One region of the Ruegeria sp. D6 genome, then DNA from elsewhere that is predicted to be linked to it. Evidence: riboswitches for the same ligand, from Rfam matches in the RefSeq annotation. Region 1 holds a riboswitch; each other region holds the start of a gene.

Region 1 (4,619 bases):
CCTGAACACGTCGCCGGCGGATGCGCGATTGCCATTCGACGGGATTGCTGTTTCTGATCACAGGCAGACCAATGTTACTTTCCTTTTCGGACCTCGGATGGTCCTCTCATTTCGCGGCTCAGCATACGGCTGATCCGTCACTTCTTCCGTATCGCATCTCGGCCGTACACCGGGATCGACTGATCGGGCTGAGCCCTGAAGGTGAATCGCCTTTGTTATCTCTGGATCAATCAACCGGCGCATATGCCGTTGGGGATTGGGTTCTGGCGGATGAAAACAAACGCATACGCCGCGTGCTGGACCGGCGCAGCCTGCTGCAGCGCCGGGCCGCAGGTACAGGGGCAGCGGCGCAGCTGATCGCTGCAAATGTTGATGTGCTGTTCATCGTCAGTTCCTGCAACGCCGATTTCAATCTGCCACGATTGGAGCGGTATCTTGCGCTGGCGCATCAGGCAGGCTGCTATCCGGTGGTCGTTCTGACCAAGTCGGACATGTGCGATGATCCGAGCCTTTATGTAGATCAGGCCCAATCGCTCGCCCCGTTTCTGACGATACTTGCGGTCAACGCGCTGGATCACGGCGATCTCGAACAAGTTCTGTCGTGGTGTCCGAAAGGACAAACCAGCACCTTGCTTGGATCATCCGGCGTTGGGAAAACGACGCTCGCCAACGGGATGACGGGGCAGGATCAGGCCACCGCAGGTATCCGTGAAGATGATGCGCGCGGCAGGCACACAACAACTGCACGCGCCTTGCATCGCATGCGCAATGGCGGCTGGCTGATCGATACGCCCGGCATGCGCGCGTTGCGTCTGCTGGATGCGCAGGAGGGGTTGGATGAGGTATTTTCGGACATCTCAGACCTCAGCCTGGATTGCCGCTTCTCGGATTGTCAGCACGAGACCGAGCCCGAATGTGCGGTGCAGGCGGCAATCGACGCTGGTACGCTTGATCCCGCGCGGCTGGACCGCTGGCGCAAGCTGCGGCGCGAAGACCAACACAATTCCGCTTCGGTGGCGCAGGCCCGCGCCCGCGACAAGGCGTTCGGCAAGATGGTGCGCAGCGTGATGCACGAGAAAAAATCCCGTAAAGGGCTATAACGAAGCTGGGCACCGACCTACCGGTGCCCAGCGCTATCAGGCGATCAGTCTAGGCCAGACTGCCGCATTCCGTCTTGCGAATGCACCGATATGGCCGATCTTGGACACTCCGAATTCGCTTGGTGCAAGCAGATGGCGCCCGGCTTTGGGTCCATAGAGATCGGCAAGACGCCAGACAGCATCCGGCGGCACCATTTCATCATCTGCGAAGGTAAACAGATCGACACGTTTGCCCAAGTCTTTCCAGCGGGCGGCGGGCAGTGTCGTGCCGATCTCTGGCACATAGCTTTTGGGGGCGGTGCACCATTTGCGCCATTGCCAATAGACTTGGGCAGGCAGGTCCGATCCAAACCCGACCAACCGCCCGGGCAGGTAGCCAAGCGCCTTGACCACCAGCGGCGCGTGACCATACCAGAACAACGCCGCCAAAGCGCGATAAGGCCAAGGGTGATCCGCCAGCGTTACCAGACCCGAACAGACACAGATCATCCTGTCGATCTGATCGATATCGGGTTGGATCGGGCCAAACATTCCGCCCAAGGAATGACCGATGCTCCATAGCTTGGCCTGCGGAAACCGTCGGCGCATCTCGGCCCGGGCGGATGGAATGTCGATCAACGCCCAATCGGCCATGGTGACATTTGACCGCTTTTGCGAACCCACCAAAGAGTGACCAAAATCCCGGTAATCGTAAGTCAGGCAGGCCATGCCCTGTTCTTCGGCGAGCCATCGGGCGAAGTACTGATAGTAATCCCTCGGCACCCCAGTCGCACCGTTTATGACGACCACCTTTTCGGGGTCGGCAACCGGACGGTAAAGCCGCGCCGACAACATTGCCGGGCCGGACGGGATTTGAAAATCCTCGGTCACAACCGCCTGCTGCGTGTCCAACATGGTGCCCTCCAATACCGACTGAACTGATCAGTTCACCCGAAGCGCCTCAAGTCAAGGTTGACGTGACTGGACCATACGTCACTTGCCTGACGCAATCTTCTTGACTCGGGCACGGCGCAGCCGCTAGCCATGTCGCGATGGTTCTCGCGCCCAATCGGGCCGGGATGAAAAGGGAACACGGTGCGGTTCTGCCCGGATAAATCCGGAAAGAACCTAGTCCGAGACTGCCCCCGCAACTGTAAGCGGAGAGCAATGCCGAGATACCACTGGCCTTGAAGGCTGGGAAGGTCGGCAAAGCGATGACCCGCAAGTCAGGAGACCTGCCATCGGATGTAGAACCGAAACTCGGGCGGGGTGTCCGGGACGGGTTTGATCGTGCTCCGCAACGACCAACCTGTGCCACGCCCGCGCCTTGCGCGCGGAGGGCGCATTGATGATCTGGAAGACCAAAACACACGAATTCGCGGCGACCGTGTGCCAACGTACTGGCGCACCCTGCCCCGCATTGGCACAGATGGCGCGGGCTCTGACGCAGACCATGTCCGCCACAAAACCGGTCACGAAAACTGAGTTTGAGATTGAAGGCACCATAGATCTGTCGCACTGCCCGGAAGGATGCACCGCCCGCTTTCGCGCCCAATGCGACCAGATACGTGTATTCTGCGGAACCGATCCTGAAATCGATACCGGCCGGCTGGATGACTACGCAGACATGATGTTCGGAACCGAGTACCGCAGCCTACCCGCAGACCTGCTAAGGAATCCGCCTTGCGCCATGCTTGAGGCTTCGCTTCTGGTGCAGCACAACGGTGGCGAAATCTCGCCACATGTTGGTGTCTAAGCCGTCAAACGGCTTGAACACGGGCCGGTTCAACGGCCCAAAGCATCTGGGCATTTGTCTCGACTGCGCAAGGACGCACCGTACGCAATCGCTTCAATGCCGCCTCAGGCCGTTCACCGCATTCAACCATCAGACGCAGAACCACCATCCCGGATCGGCCACAGCCACCACGGCAATGCACTAGCACACGGCCACCACCTGACAACGCCTGACGTGCGGTCGCACCAACGCGGGGCCAGCGGTCCAAAATCTCTTTGGGTGGCGTGCCAAAATCTTCGATCGGCAAATGCACCCATCTGCTGGCACGCCCCTGAATATCAGCGCCAAAATTCCGCGCACCATCCTGAATCATCTCGACCTCAGTCGTCATCGAGATCACAAGTCCCGGCTTCCAGTCTGCTATAAGATCGAGGTCTTCGGTATAAGTGCCTCCGCGCCCGGGCATCGATGACAAGGCCAAGGTGCCTCCGCCAACCTGCAACGCATAAACCACCAGTTGCGACATAATCTCCCCCCAAACAAACTTCACCCAACAACATACTGGTCCAGTAAATAGAATAGAGTGGATTTTAGCCGCATACCCACGCATTCCAAAATGAAAATCGTCCCGGCCGGCTGTGGACGCGGGCGGCGGGGGCCTCTACGCTGCGGCGTAACGCGAATCCGACAGAGCAGACATGACCGAGACGCCCAGCCCCGCCTACAAGGTTCTTGCCCGCAAATACCGCCCCGAAACCTTTGCCGATCTAGTCGGTCAGGACGCCATGGTGCGCACTCTGAAAAACGCCTTCGAGGCGGACCGGATCGCGCAGGCCTTCATCATGACCGGCATCCGCGGTACCGGCAAGACGACGACCGCTCGGATCATAGCCAAGGGTATGAACTGCATCGGTCCCGATGGCAGCGGCGGCCCTACCACCGAACCCTGCGGTCAATGTGAACACTGCGTAGCCATCATGGAGGGCCGCCATGTCGATGTGATGGAGATGGACGCCGCCAGCCGCACCGGTGTCAATGACATCCGCGAGATCATCGACAGCGTCCGCTATCGCGCTGCGTCCGCGCGCTACAAGATCTATATCATCGACGAGGTTCACATGCTGTCGACCAGCGCTTTCAACGCGCTGCTCAAGACGCTGGAAGAACCCCCCGAACACGTGAAGTTCATCTTTGCCACCACCGAGATTCGCAAGGTCCCGGTGACCGTCTTGTCCCGTTGCCAGCGCTTTGATCTGCGCCGGATCGAGCCGGAGGATATGATCGGACTGCTTCGCAAAATTGCAGGTGCCGAAGGGGCACAGATTGCCGAGGATGCGTTATCGTTGATCACCCGGGCCGCCGAGGGATCGGCGCGCGATGCGACCTCACTGCTGGATCAGGCGATCTCGCACGGGGCCGGTGAAACCAGCGCGGATCAGGTGCGCGCGATGCTGGGGCTGGCCGATCGGGGCCGGGTGCTGGATCTGATGGATATGATCCTGCGCGGCGATGCTGCAGGCGCGTTGACCGAGCTGAGCGGGCAATATGCCGAAGGGGCTGATCCGCTCGCCGTCTTACGCGATCTGGCTGAAATCACGCATTGGGTTTCGGTGGTCAAGATCACCCCGGATGCCGCCGAAGATCCCACCGTTTCCCCCGACGAACGCGCCCGAGGTCAACAAATGGCCGAGGCTCTGCCCATGCGAGTCCTTACACGCATGTGGCAAATGCTGCTGAAAGCGCTCGAGGAAGTTTCCGCCGCACCCAACGCAATGATGGCTGCGGAAATGGCCGTGATCCGCCTG
Region 2 (4,619 bases), on a different contig from region 1:
TTTGTCCAACCAGGTCGCCAGACAGCCGCAATGCTTGCCGATTAATCGATCTACCGATTCTGCGGGATCACCTCATAACCCGGTTCTTCTGGCTCGTCGTCCAGCATCTCGGTTGGGAACCCTGGCGCTTGGATCTCCAGTCCGGTCGCGTCCTCTAGCCGCCTGATGATGTTCGGGGACAGTTCACGCTCACCATATCGCGCGATGCCATCTTCGAAAATCTTGATCATCAATGGGTTTATCTCAAGGGGAACTCCGGCACGGTCGGCGACCTCCTGAAACAGACCGATATCTTTTTTCACCAGGTCCATGGTGAAGGAAATATCGCGCGAGCCGTTCAGGATGACCTGACTTTCGGTCTCGTGCACGAAGGATGTGCCTGACGATATCTTGATCGCCTCATAGGTGGTTCCAAGGTCCATGCCGGCGGCCTTGGCTGTCACCAATGCCTCGGCGCAGGTGATCAGGTTGGCGGTAGCCAGATAATTGGTCAACACCTTCAGAACAGAGGCCGAGCCCAGATCGCCCGTGTGCAAAATGCGCCGCCCCATGGTGGTCAGGAATGGCAGGATACGTTCAAAAGTCTCACGATCACAGCCTGCGAAGATCGAGATATTACCCGTCGCTGCCCGGTGACATCCGCCCGAAACCGGGCAATCCACCGCTGCGCCGCCTCGTTCGATGACCATTGCGCCAAGGCGTTTGACTTCGGCTTCGTCGGTGGTCGACATTTCCATCCAGATTTTGCCAGGGCCGACCTCTGGCAACATTTCCTGCATCACCGCATCCGAGGCCGCAGGAGAAGGCAAACAGGTTATAACAGCATCGCAATCGCGCATCAGTTGCGCCGGGCTTTTGGCGGCTTTGGCACCCTTGGCGACGAATTCGGTCACCAGATCCGGGTTCAGGTCATGAACCGTCAGATCGATACCGTTTCGTAGCAGCGATCCAGATAGCTTGCCCCCTACATTCCCCAGCCCGATAAACCCTACTTTCATGCGCGGTATCCTCCTGTTCGCATCTTGCTGCCATGCCAGCACGTCGTTGCAGAAGTATCATGCCGCCCAGCGACCCCGACAGGTCGCTTTTTATCCGCTTTTTCACGGATCGGCGCGACTCGCTTGACAAGCAACCCTGCCCTGCCGCATGTCCCTTTCGTTGGTGTCTGCGAGAGCAGATGAAAAGGGAATGCGTCAGCGGTTTTTGCCGTCAAACGCAGCCGCCCCCGCGACCGTGACCGGAGAGGGTGCCCAAAGCCACTGGCAGTATGGCCGGGAAGGCGGGACATCCGACAGAGGCCTCCTCTGACATCCGCAAGCCGGGAGACCTGCCAACGCCCGAAGATGAAACCGGACGGGGTGTTCCGGTGTGGGGCTGTGATCGGCCCGCATGAAACCCCGTCCCCCACGAAGAGGATTTGGGGGGATGAGAGACATGACCGAGACCGCACCGGTCGAACTGCTGGTTTGCACTACCTGCCGTCGCGGGCTGCCTGTCGAGGATGACGCCCAGCGCCCCGGCACGTTGCTTCACAAGGCGCTTGAAAAGGCGAGCCTGCCCGAAGGCATTACCTTGAAAGCTGTGGAATGCCTGTCGAATTGCGATGAAGGCTGCTCGATCGTGCTACGCGGAGGACCGGATCGCTGGACTTTCGTGTATGAGCATCTGAACGAGATCGACCATGTTGAAACCATCGTCGAAGGCGCAGCCAAATACCTCGCCACCGAGGACGGTTTGGTCAAATGGCGTGAACGTCCTGAACATTTCCGCAAAAACTGTGCGGCCCGCATTCCCCCGATTGGAGCCCTGAAATGAGCAATCTTGAGAAACTCCCCGTCACTGTGATCACCGGCTTTTTGGGCTCGGGCAAAACCACTTTGGTGCGACACCTGATGCAGAACCCGCAGGGCAAGCGTCTGGCGGTGGTCGTCAACGAATTCGGCGATGTCGGCGTCGATGGCGATATCCTGAAGTCCTGCGCCATTCCTGATTGCCCCGCAGAAAACATCATGGAACTGGCCAATGGTTGCATCTGCTGCACCGTGGCCGATGATTTCATCCCGACCATTGAAGCCCTGATGGCACTAGAGCCGCGCCCCGATCACATCCTGATCGAAACCTCCGGTCTTGCCCTGCCAAAACCCCTGCTGAAGGCGTTCGACTGGCCCGATATCCGCTCGAAAATCACCGTCGATGGCGTGATTGCTCTGGCCGATGCCGAGGCTGTGGCCGCTGGTCGGTTTGCTCCGAATGTCGAGGCGGTGGATGCGCAACGCATGGCAGATGACTCGATTGATCATGAAACTCCCTTGTCCGAGGTGTTCGAGGATCAGATTTCCTGCGCCGACATCATTCTGCTGACCAAGCCCGATCTGGCTGGCCCGGAAGGCGTTGCGAAAGCGAAAGAGATCATCGCCGCCGAAGCGCCCCGCCCCCTGCCCGTAGTCGAAGTGGCTGAGGGTGCCGTGGACGTCCGCGTCGTGCTGGGTCTAGAAGCCGCGGCCGAGGATGACATGGACGCGCGTCCCAGCCATCACGACGGCCATCACGATCACGAGCATGACGATTTCGAAAGCATCATCGTTGAACTGCCCGAGCAAACCGATCCGATTGATCTGGTCGCCAAGATTGAACGATTGGCCAACGAGTTGAATATCCTGCGCGTCAAAGGCTATGCCGCCGTTCAGGGCAAGCCCATGCGCCTACTGGTTCAGGCCGTCGGTGCGCGCGTACGTCACCAATATGACCGCCCGTGGGAGCCCGGCGAAGACCGTCGCTCGCGCCTTGTGGTCATTGCCGAGCATGACGATATCAAAGAGGCCGAGATCCGGGATATCCTCGTGGGTGTAACCGAGGCTGCCGAGTAAGACCTATGCACGTCGTCTTCCGCGAAAGCCATGGGCTCGAAGAAACCGAGACCCCGACCGATCTGGGCCAGAGCCCGGCGGATTTGGTGGTGCTGTCCTTTTCCGACAGTGACCTTGGCGCTTTCGCGGCGGGATGGCATCGTGGTGGTGGGCCTGAAGGACGCATGCCAACGATGCGGCTGGCCAATCTGACGGCGCTGAAGCATCCCCTCTCAGTCGACACCTATGTCGAGCAGACACTGGAGGGCGCAAAGGGCATCCTGATCCGTCTGATCGGTGGAGTGCCCTATTGGGCCTACGGCTTGCAGCAGGTTCTGGCGCTGGCGCAGGCCAAAGGGATTGCACTGGCCGTACTGCCCGCAGACGGTCGCGAGGATACGCGGCTGGATGATTACTCTACCCTGCCTGTCTCGACCCTGCGGCGGCTGGCGCATCTGTGCGACACCGGCGGTGAGGTCGCGGCGCAGGCCGCTCTGGCGCAGATGGCACTGGCTGCGGGGTTGTATGCAGGTCCGGTCATGGGCGCCAAGACCATCCCCGAATGCGGTGCCTGGTGCCCAGATCACGGCGTGATCCCTGCAGAAAACGCTCTGCCCGGTGATGCGAAACGTATCATCGTAACCTTCTATCGTGCTTATCTGACCTCGGCGGACACAGCCCCAATCGCAGCGCTGATCCGCAGCTTGCGCGCGCGAGGTTTTGAGGCCGTCGGCCTGTTTGCCTCGTCGCTCAAAGCACCAAATGCCGCCGATTGGCTGAGCGAGACTATTGTGGCGCTGAAGCCTTCGGCGATCGTCAACGCCACCTCATTCTCAGGCAAGGGCGCATCAGGCACCTCACCTCTCGATGTGGCAGAGGTGCCGGTCTTTCAGGTGGCGCTGGCCACCTCACGCCGCAAAGCGTGGGCCGAAGCGGAACGTGGCCTTTCACCAGCTGATCTTGCCATGCATGTGGTCCTTCCGGAAGTGGACGGGCGGATCAACGCGGGCATCGTATCCTTCAAAGAGCCGGGCAAACGCGACCCGCATCTCGAATATTCTCGCTTCGCTCATCGGGCTGAACCCGAACGGATCGAAGCCATCATCAACCGCATCTCCGGCTGGCTGAACCTTCACGACAAACCCAGAGCGGAGCAGGTTCCGGCGCTGGTACTATCGACCTATCCCGGCAAAGACTGGCAGATGGCACATGCAGTGGGTCTGGATGCGCTGGCCTCGGCCGAGGCAATGTTGCTCGACCTGCAAGGCGACGGGTATGACACCGCGCCTGCCGAGCCAATTGCTGAAACTCTTCTTGATGCCCGGATTTCATGGCCGCTAGAGGATTATCAGGCGGCGCTGGCGGCGCTACCGGAAACACTCCGCGCCGATCTCAATAAGGTTTGGGGCACTCCCGAAGACGACCCTGCTTTCACAAACGGCGCATTCCACTTCACTGCGCTGCGTCGCGGAAAGGCTCTGATCGCGCTGCAGCCCGAGCGCGGCACACCCGAACTGCGCGATGACGACTATCACGATCTGTCGCGCACACCGCGCCACGCCTACGTCGCCTTTTACTTGTGGCTGCGCAAAGGATTGGGCGCGGATGCGCTGATCCATATCGGCGCGCATGGCACGCTGGAATGGTTGCCGGGAAAATCAGTCGCCTTGTGCAACGAATGTTGGCCCGAGGCGTTAATCGGCGATCTGCCGGTGATCTACCCCTTCATAGTCAACGACCCCGGCGAGGCCGCGCAGGCCAAGCGTCGGATCG
Region 3 (4,619 bases), on a different contig from region 1:
CCGGTGGCGCAAAAGGTACAACCGGACGATATCGCCCTTATTTCCTTTACTTCTGGTACAACCGGCCAGCCCAAGGCCATTCCGCGCTCGCACGCGTTTCTGATGGCGCAGCACGATGCCATCGCACCCCTCCTCGACAGCCGCAAGGCCGAGCGCGATCTGGTGGCCTTTCCGGTGTTCACCCTGATCAATCTGGCGGCCGGGCGCACAAGTGTTCTGCCCAACTGGAGGTTCAGCAAGCTGGACCAATTGTCGCCGGTGCAGTTGGAAAGCTGGCTTCAAACGCAACAGATCACCCGGGCCCTCATCCCACCATCGCTATGTGAAAAACTGGTTCAATCCGAGGATACCGGGCCATTGCACACGGTGTTCACCGGCGGCGGCCCGGTGTTTCCGAATCTTGTCGAGGCGTTGAGAACCCGGCACAGCCTGTCGGTTGTGTGCGTTTATGGGTCGACCGAGGCTGAACCGATTGCCCATCTCGACGCCGCGGATATCTCGGTGAAGGATCACCGCGACATGGCTGTTGGAAGGGGTCTTCTTGTGGGATACCCGGTGCCCGAAATCACGCTCCGCATCCGCGACAATGAAATTCAGGTCGCCGGCGCACATGTGAATGACGGGTATTTGACCCCGACCCACTCAAAGAACAACAAAATCAAGGAAGGTGACGTCATTTGGCACCGGACCGGTGACGCTGGCGCGCTGGATGATGACGGGCGTTTATGGTTATGGGGGCGCGTCGGGTCCGAAATTGAAGTCTTTTCAGGTACGCTCTTCCCCTTTGCTATCGAAGTCGCCGCACAGCGATGGCCAGGTGTAGATCGATGCGCGCTCGTCAATACCAAAGCAGGCCCCACACTTTGCGTCCAAGGTTCCGCGGATCACATCGACGATTGGACTAAATCTGCGCTTGGTTTTGACGTTCCAAATGTGATTTCGATTAAGCACATTCCTATGGACAAGCGTCATGCCTCCAAAGTCGATCGTACGAAACTTACACGCATAATAGAAACCTGACGCAATATGGCTCGTAGGCCACTGAGCCTGCCCAACTCATCGCTCCCGTCGCTGTGCGCGTTAACAGAGGACTGAGTGTAGCGACGAAGTCATTGTTTTAGAATTTCCAATCAAAACCTGCACACCTTGGTCAGGGGAAATCTGCAATTGCCAGTTACATCTGGCCGCATGAAACATATAATCGCAGATACACTGTTAGGGTGCGCCCCGGCGAACGGTTGATACCCATGTCATTGCACAAAGATGTTCAGCTTGACGCGTCATCCAAATCCGTCCCAAACCTCAAGCGTTTCTAACCCAGAACTACTAGCCGGCTTTCTTCTATGCCGCTGCAAGAATCTCAATTAAGCTCACGCACACAATCACGACTAAAAACTGCGCGCTCGCGAACTTTGCTGCTCTGCATTTTAAATTGAATAAGCTGTTGTAATGCGTCGATGAACATAAAAGATTGAAATAGAGTTCTCTTGGCTCGGTAGCTTCAGATACCCAGGAGAAACGAGTATGGGGAAAGCAGATATGACAAAACCTACTTCCGCTCAGAAAAAAATCTCGGAAAGGTTACCAGTTTATCTATCGTTGGCCTGTATCATATGCAGCTACCTTGTCTCCGCCGCTTCATTGCAAGCTTCTGAGCTTCCCTGGATCAAACTAGATAGAGAGGTTCAGGCGCCATCGGGTGCCAAATCACTCTGCAAAGATTATTCGTGGGCGTGCGCGAATACTCGTACTTCTGGTCTGCCAGAAGCGCGGGAGAAACAGATCGTTAAAGCGATTAACTTGCGCGTCAATCGGAGGATCCGCGCCGTTTCGGATCAAAACCAATACGGGACAAAGGAATACTGGACACTACCAATGCAGGGGTCAGGGGATTGCGAAGATTTCGCTTTGCAAAAGAAGTTTGAACTAATGCAGAACGGCTTGGATCCTACGAAGCTACTTATTGCGACTGTCTTAGACACCAATCGCAGTGGCCATGCAGTTTTAGTTTATCGCTCGAGTGAAGGCGATTTGATTCTGGACAATGTCACCAACAGGATCAAATCGTGGAAGGAAACGAGGTATCTTTTCCTACGAATACAGGACCCAAATCACCCTGATCGTTGGGTACAGGTTTCTAGCGGCTAAAAACAATGTGGCGCGCCCTAGAGACGCGCCACAATAAAATTTTGGTCCTGCGGCTACTGGTTGTTTCGCAGCAACCCAAGTTTAGGACACCGCTTCAAACTTTGGTCAAGCTTTCGCAGCGTTGTACAAACGCGGAGTCACCAGACCTGTAGTGTTCAAACCGCGCATCGCCTTGGCTGCCGCAAGCACTGCCAGATCAGCAATCGGCTCAATGACAATTACCAGCATATAAGCACCGCCAAAGGACAGAACCGACGCCATGGTTTCTGCGCCGAAACCCTGGCCGTAGAAGGCCCAGAACCCAACCCATGCGACTACTCCTCCCTGATACGTCGCACTTAGGGCAAGAGCTTGGCCATATTTGAGGTCAACATATGCTGTGCCGGGTGCGATGATGCGGCTGGCCAGTGCTTGTAGCGCAAATAGCGGCACCAGCAGAGTGGTCAGGTTGATGAAGTACTGCGGAAGATCGAACGGGGCAAAAAACACACCCTGAATCAGGAGACCAGCTGCCAATCCAAAAGCCGCGGGTGCAGCACCGAGAAGCAGAAACAGCGTCGACCCCAGGATGAAGTGGACTTCAGAGACACCAACCGGGAAATGCGGCAGGACTTCGAAGAAAAGGAAAACCCCAACGGTGGCGAGCACCGAGCGCATAACAAAAGATGCAGGTCCATTCGCACGCAATGTGGAAAACGTTTCTTTCGCTGCGTAAATAGCCGCACCTGCGGCGGTAACATAGGAAAGCGCGATTTTGGCACCATTCACGATGCCCGGTTCGATATGCATGTTCTTTCTCCCTACCGCCTCACCCGGCGGCTTGTCAGGTTGAATCGACCGTAAGGCCGACAGGTTCAGTCTGGGCATAGCCCGGCGCTTTACGGCAGGTCTCCTGACTCGCGGGTGCTCGCTCCGCCAACCTTCCCGGTTCCATTACGAACCAGTGGTGTCTTGGCATCGCTCTCCGCTCACAGTTGCGGGGGCAGTTACGGAATTGGCGCCATTGAAAACACCGAACCGTATTCCCTTTTAATCCTTTTGGCTTCAGCCATCAGGAACCGAAAACAATTCACCGCTACAATGGCGGCTTCGCCTGTGTCAATTGTCTTTGCGACCTATTCCAATGTAAACTCGACCGAAGCAGGATTCACGCAACCGGTCACTTGATCGACAGGGTAAACCAAGCGTTACCTGAAACCTCTTGAAGCTCTAGCTGCTAGAGGCTTTAAGATTCGGATTAATTCGCGATAGTGCGATCCAAATACGTTAAACTTGTGAACCAGGACGAGACCTATGCTTACAAGGCGCCATTTCATTCAATCCACCACAGCGCTGTTCTCGGCGTCTGCGGCCAGTCCATTGATCGCCAAAACCTGGCCAACCGCATCGCAGAAGACCTATTGGGACAGTCAGGTCACGCCAATTGGTTACGATCCAATGACCTCAAATCCGTGGGGTGTTCATGACCGTTTTTTACCAAGACGCGTCGCGGCAAATGATGGTTTGGTTCCAGGTGACATCCATGTGGATGCCGTCGCGCGCTATCTCTATCATATCGAAGAAGGCGGGACCGCAATGCGCTATGGCGTAGCGATCGCGCGTGGGAATCTTTACGAGCCCGGCACCTATGTTATCCGCCGAAAGGTCGAATGGCCACACTGGACACCAACCGCTTCAATGATCGAGCGCAACCCCGAATACGCGGAATTCCGGAATGGCATGGAGCCCGGGCCGAATAATGCTCTCGGCTCTCGTGCCCTTTATCTATACGTTGGAGACCGAGACACATATCTCAGAATTCACGGCACGCCTGAGCCAAGAAGCATCGGCGGTCGCGCAAGTTCTGGATGTGTGCGAATGATCATGGCTCATATCAATGACCTCTACCCAAACGTGAAAACCGGCTCGACCGCTTTCCTATACTCTGCCGAAGATAGCGTCACAGCCCGCTCATGAATATTGGGCAGCGTACATGGACGTCGCTGCCCTCATTTCGATCAGGCGTCGCGCGCAATGCAGATCGGAGCGCCATTCGTCGCGCGCAATGGTACCAATGTCGTCTCGACGGGTCCGCTGTGCTCATACCAAAAGCAATTGTCTTCGGGCAGGAGGCGCGCTGTGGTCAAATCCTGCGCCGGCCCTGCCAGCGCTACGACCGAATCTGGCACGTTGCCTGGTTCAAGTGCTTTGCTTTTGGCCCCAGTGAACTGGGCTGAGCAACCAGCCGTAATCGAGACTAACGTGATGGTAATTGCGATCCGTTTCTGCATTGATCTGTTCCAAATTTTTTGCGTCATCTGCAATTAGATTGCATCCACACGGCCGGCCCGCAAGACGAAATGAACTAACAATATCGCAGGCAAAGAACCCGGATGAAAAAAAATAAAAGGTATTGAAGCTCTAGTTACTGTAGGAACTATTTACAAAGGACCATAGAGATTCTTGAGGTCCAATCATGTCATCCGATACCC

Evidence for each region. Region 1 has a riboswitch for cobalamin ahead of ACR0A1_RS16240 (hypothetical protein). Riboswitches for the same ligand answer to the same signal wherever they lie in the genome.
Region 2: another riboswitch for cobalamin. It lies ahead of ACR0A1_RS07695 (DUF1636 family protein); the one in region 1 lies ahead of ACR0A1_RS16240 (hypothetical protein).
Region 3: another riboswitch for cobalamin. It lies ahead of ACR0A1_RS11075 (energy-coupling factor ABC transporter permease); the one in region 1 lies ahead of ACR0A1_RS16240 (hypothetical protein).

What each region holds. Positions count from the first base shown of each region.
Region 1 covers NZ_JBQFPH010000005.1:50,214-54,832, forward strand. Annotated here, with positions in the region: gene rsgA (ribosome small subunit-dependent GTPase A) at 72-1,100, shown strand; gene ACR0A1_RS16235 (alpha/beta hydrolase family protein) at 1,137-1,994, opposite strand; cobalamin riboswitch at 2,116-2,336, shown strand; gene ACR0A1_RS16240 (hypothetical protein) at 2,428-2,835, shown strand; gene ACR0A1_RS16245 (phosphatase domain-containing protein) at 2,840-3,340, opposite strand; gene ACR0A1_RS16250 (DNA polymerase III subunit gamma/tau) at 3,513-4,619, shown strand, end outside.
Region 2 covers NZ_JBQFPH010000002.1:45,622-50,240, forward strand. Annotated here, with positions in the region: gene ACR0A1_RS07690 (NAD(P)-dependent oxidoreductase) at 51-1,037, opposite strand; cobalamin riboswitch at 1,143-1,349, shown strand; gene ACR0A1_RS07695 (DUF1636 family protein) at 1,435-1,815, shown strand; gene cobW (cobalamin biosynthesis protein CobW) at 1,812-2,867, shown strand; gene cobN (cobaltochelatase subunit CobN) at 2,873-4,619, shown strand, end outside.
Region 3 covers NZ_JBQFPH010000002.1:719,089-723,707, forward strand. Annotated here, with positions in the region: gene ACR0A1_RS11065 (AMP-binding protein) at 1-1,020, shown strand, start outside; gene ACR0A1_RS11070 (transglutaminase-like cysteine peptidase) at 1,525-2,148, shown strand; gene ACR0A1_RS11075 (energy-coupling factor ABC transporter permease) at 2,254-2,937, opposite strand; cobalamin riboswitch at 3,014-3,226, opposite strand; gene ACR0A1_RS11080 (L,D-transpeptidase) at 3,442-4,104, shown strand; gene ACR0A1_RS11085 (hypothetical protein) at 4,146-4,418, opposite strand; gene ACR0A1_RS11090 (heavy metal translocating P-type ATPase) at 4,604-4,619, shown strand, end outside.